2 regions of the Lactococcus sp. FSL W8-0209 genome follow, and region 2 is predicted to be linked to the other one. Evidence: predicted binding sites of a transcription regulator. Region 2 holds the regulator's gene; the other holds the start of a gene.

Region 1 (4,440 bases), 870 kb from region 2:
TTCAACCGACTCAAGAACTTCGTGAACAAGGCGTTCGCATGAAATTAAGTGCTGTTCGAGGCGTTGTAGAAGGCAAACGCGTCATTATGGTTGATGATAGTATTGTGCGTGGGACAACCAGCCGTCGCATTGTCAAACTGCTCAAAGACGCAGGCGCAGCCGAGGTTCATGTGGCAATCGCCAGTCCCGCTCTCAAATATCCATGTTTTTATGGCATCGACATTCAAGACCGTGACGAACTCATCGCAGCCACACACACGACAGATGAAATCAGAGAAGCGATCGGAGCGGATAGTCTGACCTATCTCAGCCAGTCAGGACTTGTTGAAGCAATCGGTCATGATAAGCTTTGCTTGTCCTACTTTGATGGCGAATATCCAACGCCGCTGTATGATTATGAAGCTGACTATTTGGAATCTTTAGCGAAAAATAGCGTGAAATAAAAAAACTAGAGTACTCACTCTAGTTTTTTTTGCTAAATTCTAAAGCGATTATTTTAGATTACTCCTTTTAATATGTTAGGATAAGAAATAAAAGCAAGTGAGGTGAGCAAATGATTATTACAATAGTTGGAGGAACTGGACTAGTTGGTCAAGGTATTTTCAAGGAACTTGCCCAAGTTGCAGATTATGAATTACACAGTTTATCAAGAAATGGTAAATCTAAAGCTCATCTCGCTGAGCCAGTCATTTACCATGCTACTAATCTAATCGAACCTGGGGATTGGCAAGATCTTTTACAAAAATCAGATTGGGTGATTGATGCGGTAGGAATTCTATTTCCAAGTAAATCAAAGGGAACAACTTATGAAAAAAATAGTATTCAACCAGCAAAAATAATTATTGATACAATAGTTAACTCAGAAAATCAATGTCTTTTTATTTCGGCAAATGATGGTCCTTTTTTTATGAATGACTATATGAGAGCTAAAAAAGAAGTGGAGGCTTATGGTCAAAAACGTTTGAAATCAAGATTTGTTTCTGTTTTTCCAGGAATTGTCTATGATGCTTCACGAAAAAGCAGTTACTTTCCAGCACGCCTATTGGAGCCACTCATAAAAATTCCGATTTTTTCTTTCTTAAAAAGTTATCGTCCAATTAAACGAAGCCAATTTGCTAAAGAGATTCATAAAATTATCGAAGGAAAAGAAAGTTCACTGACCACTCGTATTAAATAAAAGACTCATGTTTAGACATGAGTTTTTCTAATTTACTTTGATTTTTTAAGAAGTGGAACTATTTTTGGATAAATAAGATAGGTGATGATAATTAAGATAATCAATGATGTAGCAATAAGATTCCATGATTTCATTAGTTCAATACTTCGAGCCGTAGGAATAGGGGTTGAAGTAATAACGAACAGGGTCTTGATAGATAAGCCGTTTTTCATGATGATGAGTGAACCTAAAAGCATCAACAAAAATTGGTGAAGAATACTTCCGATATTTTGAATGGTATATTTTACCCAGATACGTTTATCTTCAACGATATTAACAGTACTTTCATAGTCTTGAGTTAAGCTTGAATTTAAACTTCCTTTAAATAAGCTAGTAAGGAATAAACCTAGAGCAAATAGAGGACTAAAAACAATCAAAAGTAAACCTAGAAAAATGCCGATTAAAGAGTAGGTTTTGACATTATTTCCAAGTAAATTTTTGACCTTAGAGGCAAAGACAATTCCTAAAACATAAGGAAGATAAAACTGTAAAAATAAATGCTGATGACCATAAAAACCAGCGACATACAAAGAACAAAAAAGAAATAAATAATTTCCCACTGCCCCATTAATAGCTGTCAAATATGATAATTTACGAGGGATATTTCTTTGAATTTTATTTTTGAAAAAATTCGTAGCGACAATATATAGGATGACCAAAAAGAAAAATCCGAAAATGAAATAATCAAATTCTAAACTATTGGCAAGTAATCGACTTGAACGTAATAGAAAGAGGCAAACAAAAAATAAAGCAAATAAAATAAGATATTTATATGAAGCTTTTTCTAAATCATTTGGATCAACTTTGTAATTATCCAAATTTCCAACTAATTGGAAGGAGAGAAGATAAACTATTCCATAGAAGACAAAGAATAGGGGATATTTTAGAGAAGGGGATAAGACAAAAGAAAAGCCAAGGGCTAAAAACAAAAGTAAGCTAACTAAGGTTTTTCCTTTGATAAGCTGGTTAGTATTTTTTAGATAATAATTTACCGAAGTGTTTGACATCGGTAACCAAGCTGCACTGACTCCTAAAAGGATACCGGATAAAGTATAGAAAGGAAAGTAGAAAGAACCCATAAATCCTAACAAGGAACCAAGTAAACCGGCATACAATGAAATTTTTAAAAGACTATAGCTGTTAATTCTTGTTTTTATTCCCCTTATAAAGAATACGCCAGTCATTCTGAAAGTATAAAAGAGCAAAAAAGGAAGGAGGGCAAGAAGCGAGGTTCCTTTTGCAATTTGAATAAAAATCATGAATGGAAGGACAATAATTGTATTACTTAATATTAAGAGGGCAGACTTTCCCAAAGAATTTAGATGTTGAGTCATTTTTCTCCTATCTTTTCTATTTTGACATCTAAATCCATTATAAGGCAAAGTGTATTAAAAAGACAGCTTCACTATGATTAGTACATAAATAATTCATTTAAAAAGTGTAAATAATTTTTTATAAATAACGAATCAAAAAGTTTGACCATTACTGACCAAAGTATTATAATTAGAATGTAGTGAGAAAAAGATAATAATCACTACTAACTATGAAATCGAAATGAGGTGTTTTTATGGACATCGAAAAAATGACAACAACGATGCAAGAAGCACTTGGTTCAGCGCAACAAATTGCGCAAGTTCGTCATCACCAAGTGATTGAAGTTCCACATTTATGGCGAATTTTTGTTCAACCTAATAGTTTTGGGGCGAACTTTTATAAAGATTTAGGGATTGACCTAGATGACTTTACAAATTTAATTGAAAAAGAAATTGACAAAATTAATTCAGTAGAAGGTTCAAATATTACTTATGGTCAAAACCTAAGTCCAGATTTGTTCCAAGTATTTACTGAAGCAGACAAAATTGCGCAAAAAATGGGCGATGAATATCTATCAACTGAGATTATTCTCCTTGCCCTCTTTGAATTAAAACAAAATCCATTGACCAGTTATTTGGTTAGCCATGGACTAACAAAAGCAAAAGCGCAAGCTGCGATTGAAAAATTACGCGGAGGTGATAAAGTGACCAGTCAAAATGCAGAAGAAACATACAAAGCACTTGAAAAATATGGGGTAGATCTCGTTGCTCAAGTTAAATCAGGTAAACAAGATCCTGTCATTGGACGTGATGAAGAAATTCGTGATGTCATTCGAGTGCTTTCTCGTAAAACAAAAAATAACCCCGTTCTTATTGGTGAACCTGGGGTTGGTAAAACAGCCATTGTTGAAGGATTGGCACAAAGGATTGTCAGAAAAGACGTTCCTGAAAATCTGAAAGATAAAACAATCTTTTCACTTGATATGGGTGCCCTGATTGCAGGAGCGAAATATCGTGGTGAATTTGAAGAACGTTTGAAAGCAGTCCTTAATGAAGTGAAAAAATCAGATGGACAAATTATCCTCTTTATTGATGAACTTCATACGATTGTTGGTGCAGGTAAGACCGAAGGCTCTATGGACGCTGGGAACCTTTTAAAACCAATGCTTGCACGTGGTGAACTCCATTTGATTGGGGCAACTACCTTGGATGAATATCGTAAATACATGGAAACAGATAAAGCACTTGAACGTCGTTTCCAAAAGGTATTGGTTACTGAACCTACTGTTGAAGATACAATTTCAATCTTGCGTGGTCTAAAAGAACGTTTTGAAATTCACCATGGAGTGACCATTCATGATAATGCTTTAGTCGCAGCAGCAACCCTTTCAAATCGTTATATTACTGACCGATTTTTACCAGATAAAGCCATTGACTTGGTTGATGAAGCCAGTGCAACAATTCGTGTAGAAATGAATTCACTCCCAACTGAACTTGACCAAGCTAATCGTCGCTTGATGCAATTAGAAATTGAAGAAGCGGCCCTCAAAAAAGAACGAGATGATGCTTCTAAGAAACGTCTTGAAATTATACGTGGTGAAATTGCTGAACTTCGAGAAGAAAATAATCAACTCAAAGCCCAATGGGAAGCTGAGAAAAAAGAAGTGGGCAATATTTCTGAAAAACGAAATGAATTAGAACATGCTCGCCACGAATTGGAAGAAGCTCAAAATGAAGGAAACTTAGAAAAAGCAGCAGCCCTTCGTTATGGTAAAATTCCTGAAATTGAAAAAGAACTCAAAGCTATCGAAGAAAAAGCAAAATCAGATGATTTATCCTTAGTTCAAGAATCAGTCACTGAAGAACAAATCGCCGAAGTGGTTGGACGCATGACAGGCATTCCAATTACCA
Region 2 (4,440 bases):
AATCCATTATTAAAAATGGAATGGTTTTTCAGTATTATACAAAATTTAAAAATTATTCAGAGTTTAAAAGCGGCTACTATAATCTTGCACCAAACATGAGCTTATCTACAATTGCTAGTAAACTTGAAGAAGGCGGAACAGAAAAACCTGTTGCTCCAACTTTAGGTAAAATTTTAGTTCCTGAAGGCTATACGCTAACACAAATTGCTAAAGCTGTGACAGTTAATAGTGGAAGCAATGAAAAGAATGCAAAAACGCCATTTTCTGAAGCAGACTTCATGAAAACCGTTCAAGACCCAACCTTTATCGCTAAAATGGTTAAGGCTTATCCTAAACTGTTCGCAAGCTTGCCAACAAAAGATTCAGGAATCAAATATCAGTTAGAAGGTTACTTGTTCCCAGCGACTTATGATTACACAAAATCATCGACAGTTGAATCAGTCATTGAAAATATGATTCAAGCAGCCAATACTCAACTCACTCCTTACTATGATACAATCGCTCAAAAGAATTTGACTGTCAATGAAGTTTTGAGTTTAGCAGCTTTGGTTGAAAAAGAAGCCAACAATGATGATGACCGACGCAACGTTGCTGGAACCTTCTATAATCGTATGAATGCTGGAATGACTTTGGGTTCTAATCTGTCAATTCTTTATGCCGAAGGTAAACTTGGTGAAAAAACAAGTCTTTCAGAGGATGCTAATATTGACACCAACCTAGATTCGCCATATAATTTGTACACAAATACTGGATTTGGCCCTGGCCCTGTTGATAGTCCAAGTTTGTCATCTATTAAAGCAGTACTTGATCCTGCTCAAAATGACTACTTCTATTTTGTTGCTGATGTGACAACAGGAAAAGTTTATTTTGCGAAAACATTAGCTGAACAAAATGCAAATGTTCAAAAATATGTGAATGATAAGATAAGTAGCTAAGCTATCATTAATTTAGATTTGATTAAAAAAGAAAAAAGTTTACAAAAAAGGAAAGAAATATAATGGAAAAAACATTCCCAATGACCCAAGAAGGGCTTGATAAATTAAAATTAGAACTTGAAAATTTAAAACTTGTGAAACGTCCAGAAGTCATTGACCGTATCAAAGTTGCTCGTAGCTATGGTGACCTTTCAGAAAACTCAGAGTACGAAGCAGCTAAAGATGAACAAGCCTTTATCGAAGGACGTATCTCAACTGTTGAAACAATGATTCGTTATGCTGAAATTGTTGATAACGCAAAAATTGCTAAAGACGAAGTAGCACTTGGTAAAAACGTAACTTTTGTTGAAGTTGGCGAAACTGACGAAGAATCTTATCAAATTGTTGGTACTGCTGAAGCTGATCCATTTTCAGGAAAAATTTCTAATGAATCACCAATTGCTCGAGTTTTGATTGGAAAAAAAGTTGGAGACATCGTAAATGTACCACTTCCAGTTGGCGAAATGACAGTTAAAATTGTAAAAGTTGACTAATTATTTTAGAATATAATAAGTAAAAAAGCCGTCAGTAACGGTTTTTTTATTTTTCAACGCTTAAGTCTGTCAGTAAGTTAAAATTGCTATTTTTGGTAAAAATAATATTTTTCAGGTATAATAGTCAGTAATAGTCAAAGATTATTTAGAAAATGGATGAAAGAAAGGATGGAGCGATGGCAGGTCAAAAAAATACATCAGATATTATCGAAGCTTATCTGAGAAAGCTTTTAGAAGAAGCACAAGTCATTGAAATTAAACGAGCGGACTTAGCCAATCAATTTGATGTCGTGCCGAGTCAGATTAATTATGTGATAAAAACACGATTTACGGCCTCAAAAGGCTTTGATGTGGAATCAAAACGTGGTGGCGGTGGATACATCAAAATTGTGAAGTATCAATATTCTGCTCGTCATGAATTCTTAACGGCTCTTTACCAGAAAGTTCCAGCTAATCTCTCAAGTAAAGCTGCCCATGATATCGTTCAACTTCTCTTTGATGAGAAAGTACTGACAGAACGTGAGGGAAATCTACTTTTGTTAGTCATTACTGACGGAGCCATTAGTCCCTTTACTCGTGGTATAATGATGAAAAGTATAATAAACAGATTGGACCGTGACGATGAAATTTGAAAATATAAAATATACACCAACGCTTGACCGAATTTTAGAAAAAGCGGAAGAGTATGCTCACCAATATCAATATGGCACCATTGAAAGTGCTCATTTACTAGCTGCAATGGCAACGACCTCAGGCTCAATTGCTTACAGCCTTCTTGCAGGAATGAATGTTGATTCTTCTGACTTACTGATTGATTTAGAGGATTTATCAAGTCATGTTAAGGTCAAACGTTCAACTTTACGTTTTTCACCTCGTGCAGAAGAAGTGATGACTGCGGCAAGTTTTTTAGCAATTCATAATAACTCAGAAGCCGTTGGAACAGAACACTTGCTTTATGCCCTACTTCAAGTAGAAGATGGATTTGGTCTTCAACTTCTGAAATTACAAAAAATCAATATTGTATCTTTGCGAAAAGAGCTTGAGAAAAGAACTGGACTCAAAGTTCCAGAAAGTAAAAAAGCTGTGACTCCAATGTCAAAACGTAAGATGGCAAAGGGAGTTGCAGAAAATTCAACGACGCCAACGTTAGACTCTGTATCCTCAGATTTAACCGAAGAAGCTCGCTTGGGTAAACTTGACCCAATGATTGGACGAGAAGCTGAAATTGACCGTTTGATTCATATTCTCAGCCGCAGAACAAAAAATAATCCTGTCTTAGTTGGAGAGCCCGGTGTTGGGAAATCAGCAATTATTGAAGGTTTGGCTCAAAGAATTGTCAATGGTCAAGTTCCAATTGGTTTGATGAATAGTCGAATTATGGCCTTGAATATGGCGACTGTTGTTGCTGGGACAAAATTTAGAGGTGAATTTGAGGATCGTTTGACAGCTATTGTTGAAGAAGTTAGCAGTGATCCAGATGTCATTATTTTCATTGATGAATTACACACAATCATCGGTGCTGGTGGCGGTATGGATTCTGTCAATGATGCCGCAAATATTTTGAAACCAGCGCTTGCTCGTGGTGATTTTCAAATGGTCGGAGCAACAACCTATCATGAATATCAAAAATATATTGAAAAAGATGAAGCTTTAGAACGCCGTTTGGCGAGAATAAATGTTGACGAGCCAAGTCCAGATGAAGCGATTGCTATCTTGCAAGGCTTACGTGAAAAATTTGAAGACTATCATCAAGTGGAATTTACTGACCAAGCCATTAAAAGTGCTGTAATGCTCAGTGTCCGTTATATGACTAGCCGAAAATTGCCTGACAAAGCCATTGATTTACTTGATGAAGCTGCAGCAGCAGTGAAAATTTCTGTCAAAAATCAACAAACAAAACGTCTTGATTTAGAAAAAGAATTAGCGGAAGCTCAAGAAGAATTATCAGAAGCTGTCATTAAACTTGATATCAAAGCGTCTCGTACAAAAGAAAAAGCAGTTGAAAAAATTGCTGACAAGATTTATAAATTCTCAGTAAAAGAAGATAAACGTCAAGAAGTTACTGACCAAGCTGTTGTTGCTGTTGCCTCAACACTGACAGGTGTTCCAATCACACAAATGACTAAGTCTGAAAGTGATCGTTTAATCAATCTTGAAAAAGAATTACACAAACGAGTTGTTGGACAAGAAGAAGCTATTTCTGCCGTTTCAAGAGCCATTCGTCGGGCACGTTCCGGTGTTGCTGACAGCCGTCGTCCAATGGGTTCTTTCATGTTCCTTGGACCAACAGGGGTCGGTAAAACCGAACTTGCTAAAGCACTGGCTGACAGTGTGTTCGGTAGTGAAGATAATATGATTCGTGTTGACATGAGTGAATTCATGGAAAAACATTCGACTTCACGCTTGATTGGAGCTCCTCCAGGGTATGTAGGTTATGATGAGGGTGGTCAATTGACAGAACGCGTTCGTAATAAACCTTATTCTGTTGTTCTTTTAGATGAAGTCGAAAAAGCTCATCCTGACGTTTTCAACATCATGTTGCAAATTCTAGATGATGGCTTTGTGACTGATACTAAAGGTCGTAAAGTTGATTTCAGAAATACAATTATTATCATGACTTCAAACTTGGGAGCGACTGCTCTTCGTGATGATAAGACAGTTGGTTTTGGCGCTAAAAATATCACAGCTGATTATTCAGCCATGAAATCAAGAATATTAGAAGAGCTTAAACGTCATTATCGTCCTGAGTTTCTTAATCGAATTGATGAAAATATTGTTTTCCACTCATTGGAAAGTCAAGAGATTGAACAAATTGTTAAAATTATGAGTAAATCTTTGATTAAACGTCTGGCAGAACAAGATATTCATGTTAAACTCACACCGTCAGCGGTGAAATTAATTGCTGAGGTAGGTTTTGACCCAGAATATGGTGCACGTCCGCTCCGCAAGGCTCTTCAAAAAGAAGTTGAAGA

The links. The regulator CtsR, encoded in region 2, represses protease genes until heat stress. The targets are predictions, from matches to a motif close to TTGGTCAAAAAAGGTCAAANA.
Region 1: the regulator CtsR is predicted to act here: its motif matches at 2,689-2,709, upstream of clpB (ATP-dependent chaperone ClpB).

The regions. Positions count from the first base shown of each region.
Region 1 is NZ_JBBOVN010000001.1:1,736,478-1,740,917, reverse strand. It holds gene purF (amidophosphoribosyltransferase) at 1-443, shown strand, start outside; gene MKX45_RS08535 (NAD-dependent epimerase/dehydratase family protein) at 554-1,177, shown strand; gene MKX45_RS08530 (hypothetical protein) at 1,210-2,550, opposite strand; gene clpB (ATP-dependent chaperone ClpB) at 2,784-4,440, shown strand, end outside.
Region 2 is NZ_JBBOVN010000001.1:862,789-867,228, forward strand. It holds gene mltG (endolytic transglycosylase MltG) at 1-935, shown strand, start outside; gene greA (transcription elongation factor GreA) at 995-1,468, shown strand; gene MKX45_RS04440 (CtsR family transcriptional regulator) at 1,645-2,100, shown strand; gene MKX45_RS04445 (ATP-dependent Clp protease ATP-binding subunit) at 2,090-4,440, shown strand, end outside.